One region of the Terrabacter koreensis genome, then DNA from elsewhere that is predicted to be linked to it. Evidence: riboswitches for the same ligand, from Rfam matches in the RefSeq annotation. Region 1 holds a riboswitch; the other holds the start of a gene.
What was found. Region 1 has a riboswitch for cyclic di-AMP ahead of ACYVNR_RS19105 (CHAP domain-containing protein). Riboswitches for the same ligand answer to the same signal wherever they lie in the genome.
Positions count from the first base shown of each region.

Region 1 (7,209 bases):
GCGGCTCGGCACCGGCCGTCGCCACCTCGCCGAGCCCGGTCGGGCGGAAGCCGTGCTCCATGACGGCCGGGTTGCCGGCGGCCTCGAGGAAGAGGTGGATCGGTTCGCCGCCACGCGCCTCGGCTGCGACGCGGTGCCACCGGTTCATCGGGTGGATGCCCTTGAGCGGGGTGCCCTCGGCGTCGTGGAGCAGGCCCTCGGCCTGGAACCCCGGCCCCTCGCCGCGGAAGCCGAGGTCGACGACCACCTCGACGCACTCCCCGTCGAACGCCTCGGGCACGGCGCCGGTGATCTCGAACCACCACGTCGACCACGGCTCACCCCAGGGCGTGCCCGGCCCGACCGGCTCGAACCGGCCGTCGGCGGCTGAGGCCAGCGCCTCCGCGACAGGCACCGGCTCACCCGGCACGTGCCACGCGGACGTGGTGAGCGGCATGCGGTCGCGGTGGACCGCAGGGGTCACGTGCTCGGCGAGCAGGCGGCGGGCACGGCGCAGGACGTGGGCGCTGTCGTCGAACACCCCCCGACCCTAGCCACGCGGCAGACGCGCCGGGCGGCTCAGCGCCGGCGGATCAGCCCGGCGACGACTCGATGACGGAGAGGACGTTGCCGGCCGGGTCGGTGAACCAGGCGATGAGCGGGCCGCCCTTGCGGAAGACGCCCTTCTCGTCGGTCTCGGTGGGCGTCCCCTCGTACCGCTCGAAGGTGACACCCCGCGAGGTCAGCTCGTCGACGGCCGCCTCGACGTCGTCGACCGGGAAGTTGAGCACCGTGAAGGTCGCGGGCTGGTGGTTCGGCTTCGGGTAGACGACGACCGGCCGGTCCCCGGCGAGACGCAGCGTGAGCATGCCGTTCTCCTCGGTCACCGAGAGGCCGAGCGTGTCGGCGTAGAACGCCTTCGCCGCAGGGATGTCGTCGACGGAGAACCCGCCGAACGCCTTGGAGCTCTCGAGCACGGCCTTTGTCCCTTCCTCCGCAGGGCACCGGTCGCGCCCCGTCCCTCCCAGTCAAGACCCAGAGAGGCGCATGCGTGGCCGGACCGGCGAAAAGCCCCGTCACCGATCCAATCCGGAAGGCTCGCGGCGTCGAACCCCACCCGGAGACGGTCGATGACGACCCCCCGTCTGAAGCAGAGCAGGTTGGACGGCTGTGTCTCCTCGTCAAGGAGGAAGAACAGATGCGCACCAGCACCACTCGCACCACCACTCGCACCACTCGCACCACCACGCGGATCGCGGGCGCCGGCCTTGCCGCTGCTGCCGCGATGGCACTGTCCGTCGGCCCCGCCTTCGCGGCCGACGGCTGGGTCAGCGCGAACCTCGAGCCCGTGCCCGGCAGCGAGGTGTCCGGTTCCGGCACCGCCCAGGTGACGGTCACCGGCAACACGATCAAGGTCGAGATGGCCGCACGTGGCCTGCTGCCCGACCAGCCGCACGCCGCGCACATCCACTTCGCGGCGGCCGCGCGTCACGAGTGTCCGACCATCAAGGACGACACGAGCGGTGACGGCACCATCAACACGACCGAGGGCGGGCCCGCCTACGGCGACATCGTCGTCTCGCTCACGAAGACCGGTGACACGAGCCCCAAGAGCGGCCTCGCGGTCGACCGCTTCAGCACCGCCCCTGGGGGCAACCTCAGCTACGAGCGCGGCAGCATCACCGTGTCCGACGGTGTGGCCGCGGCCATCGCCAAGGGCCAGTCCGTCGTCGTCGTGCACGGCGTGGATCACAACAAGGACGGCAAATACTCGGGCGACACCAAGAGCGACCTCGACCCGAAGCTGCCGACCGAGGCGACCGACCCGGCCCTGTGCGGGGCGCTGCACGTTGCGCCGACCGGCGGCATGCACACGGGCGGCGGTCTGAGCGGCACGACCAACACGAACGGCATGCTCCTCGCCGTCGGAGGCGTCGCGCTCGTCGCCGCTGCCGGTTCCGGCGCCTTCGCCGCCCGCCGCTCAGCCCGGTCGCGCTCCTGACCGGCTGACCTACCGGGGACGAGCATCACGTGACAGAGCCGAACGAGGCCACGTCGGGCCGCCGCGTCACCGCCGGTGTCGCGGCGGCTGCCACGGCGTCGGCGCTCCTGCTCGTCGTGGCCGTCGTCGCGCTCGTCCTCGGCCTGCGTGGCAGCCCGTCAGCGCCCGGAGCGGAGGGCACCCCGCCCGCTGCACCGCCGTCAGGCAGCGCGCCGGCGACCGTCGGCGCGACAGCCTCCGACTCCCCCGCACCGTCGGTGTCCCCCGGTCAGGGTGGGACGCGGGCGGCGGGGAGACCAGGCACCTCGGGGGCCGCGCCTGCGGGCACTCTGCAGGGCGGCCCCTTGGCGGCCTCGGAGCCCACCCTGCTCGAGATCCCCTCCATCGGCGTCCGCTCGCGCACCTTCGTGCCGCTCGGGGTCCAGCCTGACGGCACGATCTCAGTGCCCGGCACCGCCCAGGAGGTCGGGCTCTACGACGGGGGCCCGACCCCCGGACAGCTCGGCTCCTCCGTGATCGCCGCCCACGTCGACACACCGTCCGGCGTTCCCGGAGTCTTCTACCGCCTCGGCGCGGTCAAGGCGGGCGACGTCATCGAGGTCACGCGCCGCGACCGCTCGCACCTCGTCTTCACCGTCGACAAGGTCGCGGCCTACGAGAAGTCGCGCTTCCCGACCGACCTCGTCTACCGGAGCGATTTCCGACGTGCCGAGATCCGCCTCGTGACGTGCGGTGGGCCGACCGACAGCCGCAACGAGTACCGCGACAACGTCATCGTCTTCGGCCACCTCACGAGCGCTTCCTGAGCGCGCTCGACCACCCGTGACCACTCGCAGCCAAGGGGTCGGCCCTCTCGAGCCGGTCACGCGTGAGTCATGTGACTCGCGTCACAAGGCGCGAAGGTATGCCGCGGGTAAAGACGCCCAAAACGGACCTTCAACGAACTTTCCGGCGAGTCCCCGTTACCTCAACGTGACTTTTGCCCGCAACGTCGTCTACTCTTCCGAGGGTCCGGCCACCTGGTCGGGCGCTCGCGAGGTGGACCGCCTAGTCCTGTCACCGCCTGACGAGCGAGAGCAAACCTTGTGACAGGAGCGGAGGAACCACACGTTTCTCCGGGCGTCCGGCGCCACGACTCCGGACGTCCTTGGGGTGAAGTACTCGCCCGGATCGCGACTCGTCGCGGACCGGGGGAGAGCCGGGCACCTTTCCGCCCGAACCCGACAGCTAACTTCGTAGGCGCGGAGAGGTACACGTGTGAACAACGAGATCATCCGCGGCCGCCATCGTGCGCCTGGCCGCCACAACCCCCTCAACGAGCTCAAGATCCTCGCCCGCGAGACGGCTCAGCCGGCCATGAAGGGCGCCGTGTTCGTCGCGGCCACCGGTGGCCTCGTCGCCTCGTTCGCGAACCCCGCGAGCGCCGAGCCGCTGTCCGGCACGACCGCCGGTGCTGCTGCCGTCGGCCCGACCACCGGCGCCGTCCCCGCCGCCTCGACCGCCCTGGCGAAGATCGGCTACGCGCCGGCTGCGCAGAAGGCTGTCACCCAGCGCGCGACGGCCACCAAGCCGCGCGTCATCGAGGACATCCAGGTCAAGACCGAGCGCGCTGCTGCCAAGGCCGCCGCCGCCAAGGCCGCCACCGAGCGCAAGGCCGCCGCCGAGCGCGCCTCGCGTGACCTCACCCGCCGCACGCTGACGTCGACGACGTCGACGACCAAGTCGGTCAGCAACGGCTCGGTCCCGAGCGCCTCCTCCGGCATGCGCTCCTCCTACAACTGGGCCACCAAGGGCCAGTGCACCTGGGGCGCGCTCGCCAAGTGGCACGCGTCCGAGGGCTACTACCCCGGTGGCTGGACCGGCAACGCCATGGAGTGGGCCTCCGGCGCCGCCAGCGCGGGCTACACCGTGACCGGCACGCCGCGCACCCGCTCGATCCTCGTCATGCAGCCCGGCGTGCACGGCTCCTCCAGCGTCGGCCACGTCGCCTGGGTCACCGCCGTCAACGGCAACGAGGTCACCATCATCGAGATGAACGCCCTCGCCGGCCCGTACAACTACAACACCCGCACCCTCACCGACGGTCCGGGCATGAAGTACATCTACGCGCCGTGACCCACGCGCAGACCCCCGCGGTCTGAGCGCTCGTCGCGAAGGGGAGGATGCCGACGGCATCCTCCCCTTCGTCGTGCCCGGACCGTCCAGGGAGCGTTCCGCTCGTCACATCCGGCGACGACGGGAATGACAGCTCTCCTGTCCGACTTGTCGCCCACGTAGTTGAAGGCTCCACCGCACTGCATCGAGGCGCGGGAGCGAGCCGCCGACCATCCCCGACAACGTGAGGAGCAGGCCTGTGTCCACGGCCTTCGAGACCATCCGCATCGGCCGCTGGGACCTCCCCCAGCGCTTCGTCATGGCCCCGCTGACGCGCAACCGCGCCGGCGCCGGCCAGGCACCGACCGAGCTCAACGCCGAGTACTACGGCCAGCGCGCGAGCGCCGGCCTCATCATCACCGAGGGCACCCAGCCGAGCGCCGTCGGCCAGGGCTACCTCGACACCCCCGGCATGCACTCCGACGAGCAGGTCGCCGGCTGGCGCCTCGTCGCCGACGCCGTGCACCAGGGCGGCGGCCACGTCGTCGTGCAGCTCATGCACGCCGGCCGGGTCGCGCACCCCGACAACAAGGGCGGGCTCGAGAGCGTCGCCCCGAGCGCCATCGCCGCGCCGGGCTCCATCGTCACGCCGTCGGGCGAGCAGCCGTATGCCGTCCCGCGGGCCCTCGAGACCGACGAGATCCCCGCGCTCGTGGCGGAGTACGTCCACGCGGCCCGTCAGGCGATCGCAGCCGGCCTCGACGGCGTCGAGGTGCACGCCGCCAACGGCTACCTCCCGCACCAGTTCCTCGCCCCGTCGAGCAACCAGCGCTCCGACGCGTACGGCGGGTCGCCCGAGAACCGGGCCCGCCTCACGATCGAGATCACGAAGGCCGTCGCCGAGGCCATCGGCGCCGACCGCGTCGGCATCCGGGTCTCGCCCGCGCACAACATCCAGGGCGTGCTCGAGGAGGACGAGCTGGAGACGGCCGCGACCTACGAGACGCTCGTCGAGGGCATCGCGCCGCTCGGCCTCGCCTACCTCAGCATCCTCGGCGACCCCGAGTCCGACCTGGTGCGCAACCTGCGCAAGCGGTTCGGCGGGCCCGTCATCCTCAACACCGGGTTCGCCTCGGTGACCGGCCTCGCGGAGGTGGAGGACATCCTCGAGCGCGACCTCGGCGACGCCGTCGCGGTCGGGCGCGAGTTCCTCGCCAACCCGGACCTCGCCCGCCGCTGGCGCGAGGGTGCCCCGCTCAACGAGCCGAACCCGGCCACCTTCTACGGCGGCGGCGCCGAGGGCTACACGGACTACCCCAGCCTCCCCTGACACGCCGTCGGGAAGTGGGCACTCGACGCTGCTTTCGTCGAGCGCCCGTTTCCTCACGTCGGGAAGTGAGCACTCGACGCTGCTTTCGTCGAGTGCTCACTTCCTGACGCTCAGGTGGGCTCGGGCGGGTCCTGGCCAGGAGGTGTGGGGTCACCGAGCCGGCGCTGCACCCACGTGACGTCGTGCCAGGCGCCGAACTTGTGGCCGATGTCGCGGTAGGTCCCGACCGTCTCGAAGCCCATGGCTGCGTGCAGCCGCCCGCTCGGCACGTTCGGCTGGGTCATGCCGGCCGCGGCCATGCGGTAGCCGCGATCGGCCAGGCGCCGCAGCAGCTCCTCGTAGAGCCGGCGGCCGCCGCCGCGGCCCCGGCGGTCCATCCCGAGGTAGACCGACACCTCGCACGACCAGCGGTAGGCCGCGCGCTCCTTGAACGGCCCGCCGTAGGCGTACCCGACGACCTCGCCGGCGTCCTCCAGCACGAGGAACGCGTGCGAGCGCTGGGCCGCGGCGATGCGCCGGCCCATCTCGTCGGGGCTCGGTGGGTCCGTCTCGAACGTGATCGACGTGCCCGTGACGTACGGCGCGTAGACGGCGGCGACCGCCGCGGCGTCATCGGCCGTCGCGTCTCGCACGATGGGGTGCTGCATGCGCCGATGCTAGGCCGCGTCTAGCGTGGAGCCGATGAGCACTGCCCCGACCCCGCCGAGCCGGCGCCCCAACATCGTCTTCGTGCTGAGCGACGACCACGCCGCCCACGCGATCGGCGCCTACGGCTCGGTCGTCAACCGCACACCGCACATCGACGCGGTCGCCACGTCGGGCGCGCGGCTCGACAACCTCTTCGCGACGAACTCGCTCTGTGCGCCCAGCCGGGCGACGATCCTCACCGGCACCTACAGCCACGTGAACGGCGTGACGACCCTCGACACCCCGATCGACGCATCGCAGCCGACGTTCGTCACGGCACTGCGCGAGGCCGGCTACCGCACGGCCTTCGTCGGCAAGTGGCACATGGGCGACGGCTCGACCGGTGGTGTGAGCCACGACCCGCAGGGCTTCGACCACTGGGAGGCCCTCATCGACCAGGGCGAGTACCACGACCCACGCTTCCTCACGGCCGACGGGCTGCGCGTCGAGCAGGGCTACGTCACCGACCTCATCACCGACCTCGCCCTGCGCTGGGTCGAGAGTCTGGAGGGCGACGAGCCGTGGTGCGTGCTCGTGTGGCACAAGGCGCCGCACCGGTCGTGGGAGCCGGACGCCGAGCACGAGGGCATGTATGCCGTGGGCGCGCCCGGCGTGGACGGGCTGATCCCCGTGCCGGCGACGTTCACCGACGACCTGTCGGGCCGCTCGGACACGGCCCGCCGTGCCGCGATGCGGATCGCCGAGCACCTGACGGCCGAGGACCTCAAACAGCCTGTGCCGGAAGGCCTCTCCCACGACGAGGAAGCGTTGTGGAAGTACCAGCGATACATGGAGGACTACCTCGCGTGCGTCGCCTCCGTCGACGACAACGTCGGTCGGGTCACCGACTGGCTGCGTGAGCGCGGCGACCTCGACGACACGATCGTCATCTACTCCTCCGACCAGGGCTTCTTCCTCGGCGACCACGGCTGGTTCGACAAGCGGTTCATGTACGAGGAGTCGATCCGCATGCCGTTCGTCCTCTCCTACCCGGCGGCCATCCCGACCGGCCGTTCGTTCGACCGCATCGTCACGAACGCCGACATCGCGCCCACGCTGCTCGAGGCCGCGGGCGTGACCGTCCCGGCGCGCATGCAGGGCCGGTCGTTCTGGGGCA
Region 1 covers NZ_BAAGQU010000012.1:33,345-40,553, forward strand. Annotated here, with positions in the region: gene ACYVNR_RS19085 (alpha-mannosidase) at 1-520, opposite strand, end outside; gene ACYVNR_RS19090 (VOC family protein) at 573-956, opposite strand; gene ACYVNR_RS19095 (CHRD domain-containing protein) at 1,178-1,981, shown strand; gene ACYVNR_RS19100 (sortase domain-containing protein) at 2,011-2,787, shown strand; cyclic di-AMP (ydaO/yuaA leader) riboswitch at 3,049-3,235, shown strand; gene ACYVNR_RS19105 (CHAP domain-containing protein) at 3,239-4,096, shown strand; gene ACYVNR_RS19110 (alkene reductase) at 4,335-5,405, shown strand; gene ACYVNR_RS19115 (GNAT family N-acetyltransferase) at 5,516-6,052, opposite strand; gene ACYVNR_RS19120 (sulfatase family protein) at 6,087-7,209, shown strand, end outside.

Region 2 (7,209 bases), on a different contig from region 1:
GTGGAGAGCGTGGCGATCGCCTTGGTGCCCACGAACATCCGCGCGTTCTCGATGACCTTGAACATCTGCGCGATGCCGTCGTGGACGTCGCCGAGGAGGGTGCCGACGGCCGGCTCGTGCTCGCCGAAGGTGACCTCGCACGTCGTGCTGACCTTGAGGCCCATCTTGTGCTCGACGTTGGTGACGTGGGCGCCGTTGCGCTCGCCGAGCTCACCCGTCTCGAGGTCGACGTGGTACTTCGGCACGATGAAGAGGCTGAGGCCCTTGGTGCCGGGACCGGCGCCCTCGGGCCGGGCGAGCACGAAGTGGACGACGTTGTCGACCATGTCGGACTCGGCCGAGGTGATGAAGCGCTTGACGCCGGTGATGTGCCACGTGCCGTCGGGCTGCTGCACGGCCTTGGTGCGGCCGGCGCCGACGTCGGAGCCGGCGTCGGGCTCGGTGAGCACCATCGTGGTGTGCCAGGCCTTGTCGACGACGTGCTTGGCGAGCTTCTTCTGGTCGTCGGTGCCGAGGTGCCACAGCAGGTTGGCGAAGGAGTAGCTCGCCGTGAACATGTGGATGGCCGGGTTGGCGCCGCACACCATCTCGGCGACAGACCAGCGCAGCGAGGCGGGCACGACCATGCCGCCGAGCTCGGCCGGGACGTCGAGGTTGCCCCAGTCGCCGTCGACGTACGCCTTGAACGACCTCTTGAACGAGTCGGGCATCGTCACGGTCTGGGTGGCGGGGTCGTAGACCGGCGGGTTGCGGTCGCTGTCGAGCAGGCTGTCGGCCAGCTCGTTCTCGGCCAGGCGCGAGACCTCACGGAGGATGTCCTTCGCCGCGTCGACGTCGACGTCGGCGTAGATGCCCTGCCCGAGCACGTCCTGACGGTTGAACACCTCGAAGAGGTTGAACTCGAGGTCGCGCACATTGCTCTTGTAGTGGCCCATCGGGACCCTCCACGTTCTGTCGCTCGTCGTGCGTCCGCGTCGGCGGGCGCGCCAAGTTACTGGCCGGTCACTTCCATGATGCTACTGACCGGTAACGAATGGCAAGGGGGTCAGGTCACGGTTGCGCCACGCTCGTCCGGCTGCTCGTCCGGATGCTCGTCCGGCTGGCGCAGCGCCGGGACAGCAGAAGGGCCCGGTCGCCGGACCGGGCCCTTCGCGTTGGAGCAGGCGGCACGAATTGCACGTACGTCTTCCCTCTGGAAGAGGGCTGTTCTGCTACTGAACTACGCCTGCGAGGCGTCGCAACCGTAGCAACAGTCGGGTGCCGTCGTCCAAACGGGCGCGCCCGTCGGCCGCCCGGTCGCAGCCGACTCCCAGCCGGCGTGCAGCGCACCGTCGGCACCGGGCGCCTATCGTCGTGCGTGACCAGACGGCGAGGTGACCTCGGGCGGGCAGGGCGCACCCTGAGCGCCTTCGTCGCCGCCGCCGTGGCCGTCGGGCTGCTGGCCGCAGGCCTCTGGACGCCTGCGGTCGCGGCCCTCGGCGGGCTGACGAATGCCGGCAGCGACGCTTTCCTGGCCCTGCCAAGCACCTTCACGATGGCGCAGCCGGCGCAGGGCTCACACATCCTCGCAGCGGACGGGTCGGTCATCGCGACTCCCCAGGACGAGGACCGCGTCGTCGTGCCCCTCTCCGAGGTGGCGCCCGTCATGCGCACCGCGCAGGTCGCGATCGAGGACAGCCGCTTCTACGACCACGGCGCCATCGACCCACAGGGCCTCGCGCGAGCCGTCCTCGAGGACCTGCGCACCGGACAGGCGTCGGAAGGCGCGTCGACACTGACCCAGCAGTTCGTCAAGCTGTCGCTCCAGGCGCAGGCGCTGCGCGATGGCCAGACCGCGGCGGCGCGCGCGGCCATCGCAAAGACGATCCCTCGCAAGCTCGAAGACCTGCGTTACGCCGTCGCCCTCGAGCGATCGTGGAGCAAGGACGAGATCCTCCAGGGCTACCTCGACCTCGCCTACTACGGCGACGGCGCGTACGGCGTCGAGGCGGCCGCGCGCCACTACTTCGACGTGCACGCGAGCGCGCTGACCCTCACCGAGGCGGCCACCCTGGCCGGACTCGTGCAGAGCCCGAGCACCACCGACCCCGCCCACCACCCACGGGCGGCGCAGGCCCGCCGCAACGTCGTGCTGGCGCGGATGAGGGCGCTCGACGAGCTGACACCGAGGCAGTATGCCGCTGCCGTGGCACGCCCGCTCTCGCGTGACCTCACGACGCGTCGCTGCGCCAGGTCGCACCCGAGCGCAACAGCCTCGGGGTCGCCGCAGCCGCCTTCGTCACCGAGCCCGGCACCGGCGCGGTGCTGGGCCTCGGCCAGGACACGGCATACGGCTCGGGTCCCGGCGCGACGGAGGTGGACTACGCCGTGGACCGACGCTACGGCGGCTCGGGCGGCTTCCAGTTCGGGTCGACGGCCAAGGCCTTCGCGCTCGTCACCGCGATGAAGCAGGGACTCGGCACCCACGCCTCCGTCGACGCGCCGGCGGCCGACAATCACCGCCCGGCGACCTTCAGTGCCAAGCAGTTTCCCCCGCCGTGCGGCGTCGGCGGCACGTGGTCGGTCTACAACGACGAGCCGTGGAAGGGTGGCTCGATGTCGCTGCGGCAGGCGACGGCGCAGTCGACCAACACCGCCTTCGTCGCCCTCGCGAGCCCCATCGGGGTCTGCGCGATCCACTCGACGATGACGGCGTTCGGCATCCACGGCGGCGACGGGCAGCCCCTCGGCACCTACCCGCCGCAGGTGGTGCTCGGCGCGCAGGCAGTGTCGCCGCAGACCATGGCCGAGGCCTACGCAGGGCTCGCCGACCACGGCACCCTGTGCGACGTGCACCCGGTGACGAGCGTCGTCCAGGGCGGGCGCACCCTCTGGGCTCCACCCCCGGACTGTCGGCGGGTGGCCGACCCGCGCGCCGTCGACCAGGCGACGCAGTACCTGGAGTACAACATGACGCACGGGTCGGGCGCCCTCAACCAGCTGCCCGGACGGCCATCCGCCGGCAAGACCGGCACGTCCGACGGCAACGCCCAGTCGTGGTTCGTCGGCTACACCCCCCCAGCTCGCCACCGCGGTGTGGGTGGGCAACCCGGTGAACCCCACCCGGCGCATGTTCGACGTGTCGATGGCGGGGAAGTCGTGCACGTCCATGACCGGCGCCTGCTACGCGGCGCCGATCTGGCGCCGGATCATGGACGGCGTGCTGTCGGGCCAGCCCGTCGAGCCGATGCCCTGAAGGCCTATGAGCCGTCGCGCACCCGTCGGGCGAAAGCCGTTGAGCGCGAACGCAGCTCGTCAATCCGACGCTCCACGAGGGATGTCGGGTCGAGGCCACCCTCCATCGCGTTCGGCAGCCGGCGCACGTGCTGCGAGCAGCTGAAGTCGGCGTGCACGAGCGTCCCGAGGCTGTTGCCCTCGCGCCCGGCCGCACCGGCCCGCTTCGCAACCCACAGCCGCACGTCAGCAGTGGCGAAGACGTCCTCGCACCAGGCGCACATCGCGCTCGCCGTGCGCGTCCGCCCTGACGCGCGCAGCACGAACGCCACGGCGTCGTCGTCGACGGGCACGACGGCATACGCCCTCTGGGGGTTGCTGCGGTCGACCCAGCCCAGGTAGTCGAGCTGCTCCCAGGGGAGCGCGTCGAGATCGTTGGGGACGCTGGCCTGTTTCGCCTCGCGGCGCGAGCAGTTCACGAGGGCAGCGCGAATCTCGTTGTCTGTCAGTGGTTTCACGGTGTTCCTGTCGGTCGGGCAGGACCGGATGGCCCGGTCAGCCGGGGTGGGGGAGGTGGCGCGGGACCGTGACCGCTGAGCAGGCCATGCCGGCCACCCACCTCTCCGCGGGCGCTCCCGCTGACTCCTGACGTCCGACGACGACTCGACCGACGGCTCCGAGGACGGAGCAGCGTCCATGGTGTGCCAGGCCCCCTCCGACCGTCCACTCGTTTTCAGAGGTTTCGTGCGTCGACGCCCCAAAGCCCGGCTTCAGGGTGTTTTGTCTCGGCAACATCTGCCGATATCGAGCCGTGACCTACACGGTTCAACGATCGTCTGCGACCGTCGATGCAGTTCATCGGCCGGGGTCCTCCCCGGCCGGCCCGCCGGTACGCCGAGTCCTGTCCGCCGGCTGGGGCAGCAGCGCATCACACGGACAGGAGCGGGGGACCCACTTTCTGGGCCGGCTAGGACCGGTCCTTGGGGTGAAGCCGCGACACGCGGCCGGGCCACTTCTGCCCGAACCCGACAGCTCACCTCGAAGGCGTGGGAAGGAAGACCGACCATGCCCGCTACGAGTCCTGCACGCCCCGGGCGCCACCGGCGCCCCGCACGTCGACTGCCGCTCCAGTCCCTCGCCATCACCCCGCTCCTCGGCGCCGCCCTCGTCCTCGGGACCGGCGGCGCACCGCCGGCCTCCACGACGGCGCCGCCCGCAGCCGCCCCCGCCCCGAGCGCCAAGGCCGCGACGAACAAGGCGGTCGACGTGGCCACCGCCCCCATCGCGACGGTGCCGCGCCGCCTGCAGGCCCTGCGCATCGCCGCCGCCCAGCGCGGCAAGCCCTACCGCTGGGGCGCAGCGGGGCCGTACGCGTTCGACTGCTCCGGCCTCATCTACTACGTCTACCGGACCAAGCTCCACGTCGCGCTGCCCCGCACCGCGAACGCGCAGCGCCTGAAGACCGTCCGGGTGGCGAAGTCCAACATCCTGGCCGGTGACCTCGTCTTCTTCATGCGCGGCGGACGGGCCTACCACGTCGGCGTCTACGCCGGTAGCGGCAAGGTCTGGCACTCGCCGCGACCGGGCCAGCGCGTGCAGCTCTCGAAGCTCTGGACGTCCGCGTGGGTGGCCGGCCGGGTCCGCTAGCCAGGCCCAGGCCTCCTCGCCGGGGCGCCTCGACCGGTGGCTCGGTCGAGGCGCCGGACGAAGCGGCGTTCGACGCCCGGCAGCGTGTCGTCCGCCGAGAGGTCGTCCGGTCCACCGTCGCGCCGGGCCCGTGCCCGCGCCCAGGTGGTGGCGGCCGTCCGGGACGCCGGCGGGTCAACCCCCCTCACGACCCGCTCGGAGCCACCGGTCGCCACGCCGTCGTCCTCCATGCGGTCACCCTCCCCGGGGCCGACCGTGACGACGAACAGGGCCGCGACGGACGCAAGGACCGGAAGGAAAGGAGCCGCAGGTCAGGTGAGCGGCCTGACCTGCGGCTCCGACGTGGAGTGCCGCCGCCTGCGCCCCCCGAGGTGACGGCATACGGCGGAACGGCAGACGGGCACGCTCACGGGTTACCGGGAGCGCACAGCTTCCCGGCCAGGACCGGTCGGCGTGGTCGCCGACGGTGCGGTGCGGGGCCACGTCCAGGCGTGCCGGACGATGAGGGCGAGGAGGACCAGCTCCAGAGCGATCCCGAGGCCGTAGAAGTACACCCAGGTCTCGCCCAGCCCGTTGAAGGCCGTGACGGGCACGTAGAGCGAGGCCACGGTGAGGTTCGTGATGCGGCTCGCCCGGGCGGGCAGCGTCATCGACAGCACGACCATCAGGATCGGGACGCTCACCAGGGCCAGCGACGTGGTCGAGAAGGTCTGCGACAGCTCGAACTCGAAGACCTTGCCGCCGAGGATGTCTTCGACGACGCCAGGAGTGAAGAAGTTGAGGATGTCCACATAGGCGTACAGGAACATGAAGCTCGTCCACGTTGCGGCGAGCTTGGCTCTCACCGGGATCCGCTGGTCTTCCAGCGTCGCGGTGGTGGGTTGACGTGTTCTCATCGTGGGCTCCGTGGTCGTGGTGGGGATGGGTGGGTCCACGATCGCTGAGTCCGGCGGCGGACACATCGGACCGAAGGCTGTGGCTGGCCGGCCGATGGCACGGTCCTTGTCTCGTTCTTTCGGCCGGTCCGCCGAACCACTCGGATCCCTAGGCTGGAGCCGTGGTCACTGTCCGGCGCCCCATCTGGCACGAGCCGCGGCCTGCTGACGCCCCACCCGTCAGTCGCCTCGATCGGCTGCTGGTGGGTGCGTTCGCGGCCGCAGCCGTGGCCGAGGGCATCGTTCGGCCGGGCCTGGCTTGGCGACCGCTCGTGACGGTGCTCGCCCTGGCGCTGGTGCCTGCCCTGCTCTGGCGGCGGGCGCGCCCCCTGACGGCCGCCGTGGTGGGGTGGGGCGTCGCCGGGCTGTTGTCGGTGCTCCAGCTGGTTGCGCACGCCGGGGACCTCGGCCTCTACTCCATGATGGCGGTCCTGCTCCTGCTCTACTCCCTGGTGCGGTGGGGCTCGGGACGGGAGATGGTCCTGGGAACGGCGTTCGTGGCGGTCGTCGTCGCGTTGGCGATGTACGCCGCCTCCGCAGCCTGGGCGGACGTCTTCGGCGGCAGCGTCCTCCTGCTGTTGTGCGTCGCCCTCGCGGCGGTGTTCCGCTACCGGGCCGACCTCTGGCATCGCCAGCAGCGCGAGATCCGTAATCAGGAGCGGGTGGCACTGGCGCGCGAGCTGCACGACACCGTGGCCCACCACGTCTCGGCCATCGCGGTGCAGGCGCAGGCCGGTGGCGTGGTCGCGAGCTTCCAGCCCGAGAGGGCCGTCGAGGTCCTGGCCGCGATCGAGTCCGAAGCCTCGCGAACCCTGGCCGAGATGAGATCCATGGTGCGGGTGCTACGTGAGGAGGACGACGTCGACTACTCACCGCAGCGGGGGGTCGCGGACCTGACTGCGCTGGCGCGCGCCGACGCGACACCCATCGTCGAGGTCTCGCTGGACGGTCCGTTGACCCCGCTCGCACGACCCGTTGACGCAGCGCTGTACCGCCTCGCGCAGGAGTCGCTCACCAACGCCGTACGGCACGCCAGGGGCGCGACCCGCGTCGGGATCGAGGTACGCCGGGAGGGCGCAGCCATCAGGCTGCGTGTCAGCGACGACGGAGAGACCGGGCCGGGGTCGACCCCGGAGCCCGGGTTCGGCCTGCTGGGCATGGCCGAACGCGCGCAGCTGCTGGGCGGATCGCTCTCAGCGGGGCCCGGTCCCGAGGGTGGCTGGGTGGTCGAGGCCGTACTGCCGGTGAAGGCGCTGGCATGAGCATCCGTGTCGTCGTGGCCGACGACCAGGACCTGGTGCGGACCGGGCTCGTCATGATCCTCGGCGCACAAGCCGATCTCGAGGTGGTGGGGGAGGCAGCAGACGGGCATGCAGCGCTCGACCTGGCGACCCGGCTACGTCCCGACGTCCTG
Region 2 covers NZ_BAAGQU010000005.1:337,452-344,660, forward strand. Annotated here, with positions in the region: gene ACYVNR_RS13845 (acyl-CoA dehydrogenase) at 1-935, opposite strand, end outside; tRNA gene ACYVNR_RS13850 (tRNA-Gly) at 1,156-1,229, opposite strand; gene ACYVNR_RS13855 (transglycosylase domain-containing protein) at 1,535-2,446, shown strand; partial or broken gene ACYVNR_RS13860 (penicillin-binding transpeptidase domain-containing protein) at 2,329-3,000, shown strand; gene ACYVNR_RS13865 (FBP domain-containing protein) at 3,240-3,911, opposite strand; cyclic di-AMP (ydaO/yuaA leader) riboswitch at 4,128-4,275, shown strand; gene ACYVNR_RS13870 (C40 family peptidase) at 4,279-4,860, shown strand; gene ACYVNR_RS13875 (DUF6326 family protein) at 5,274-5,705, opposite strand; gene ACYVNR_RS13880 (sensor histidine kinase) at 5,918-7,057, shown strand; gene ACYVNR_RS13885 (response regulator) at 7,054-7,209, shown strand, end outside.
Region 2: it holds a riboswitch for cyclic di-AMP, as region 1 does, so the genes downstream of both, ACYVNR_RS13870 (C40 family peptidase) here and ACYVNR_RS19105 (CHAP domain-containing protein) in region 1, are expected to answer to the same signal.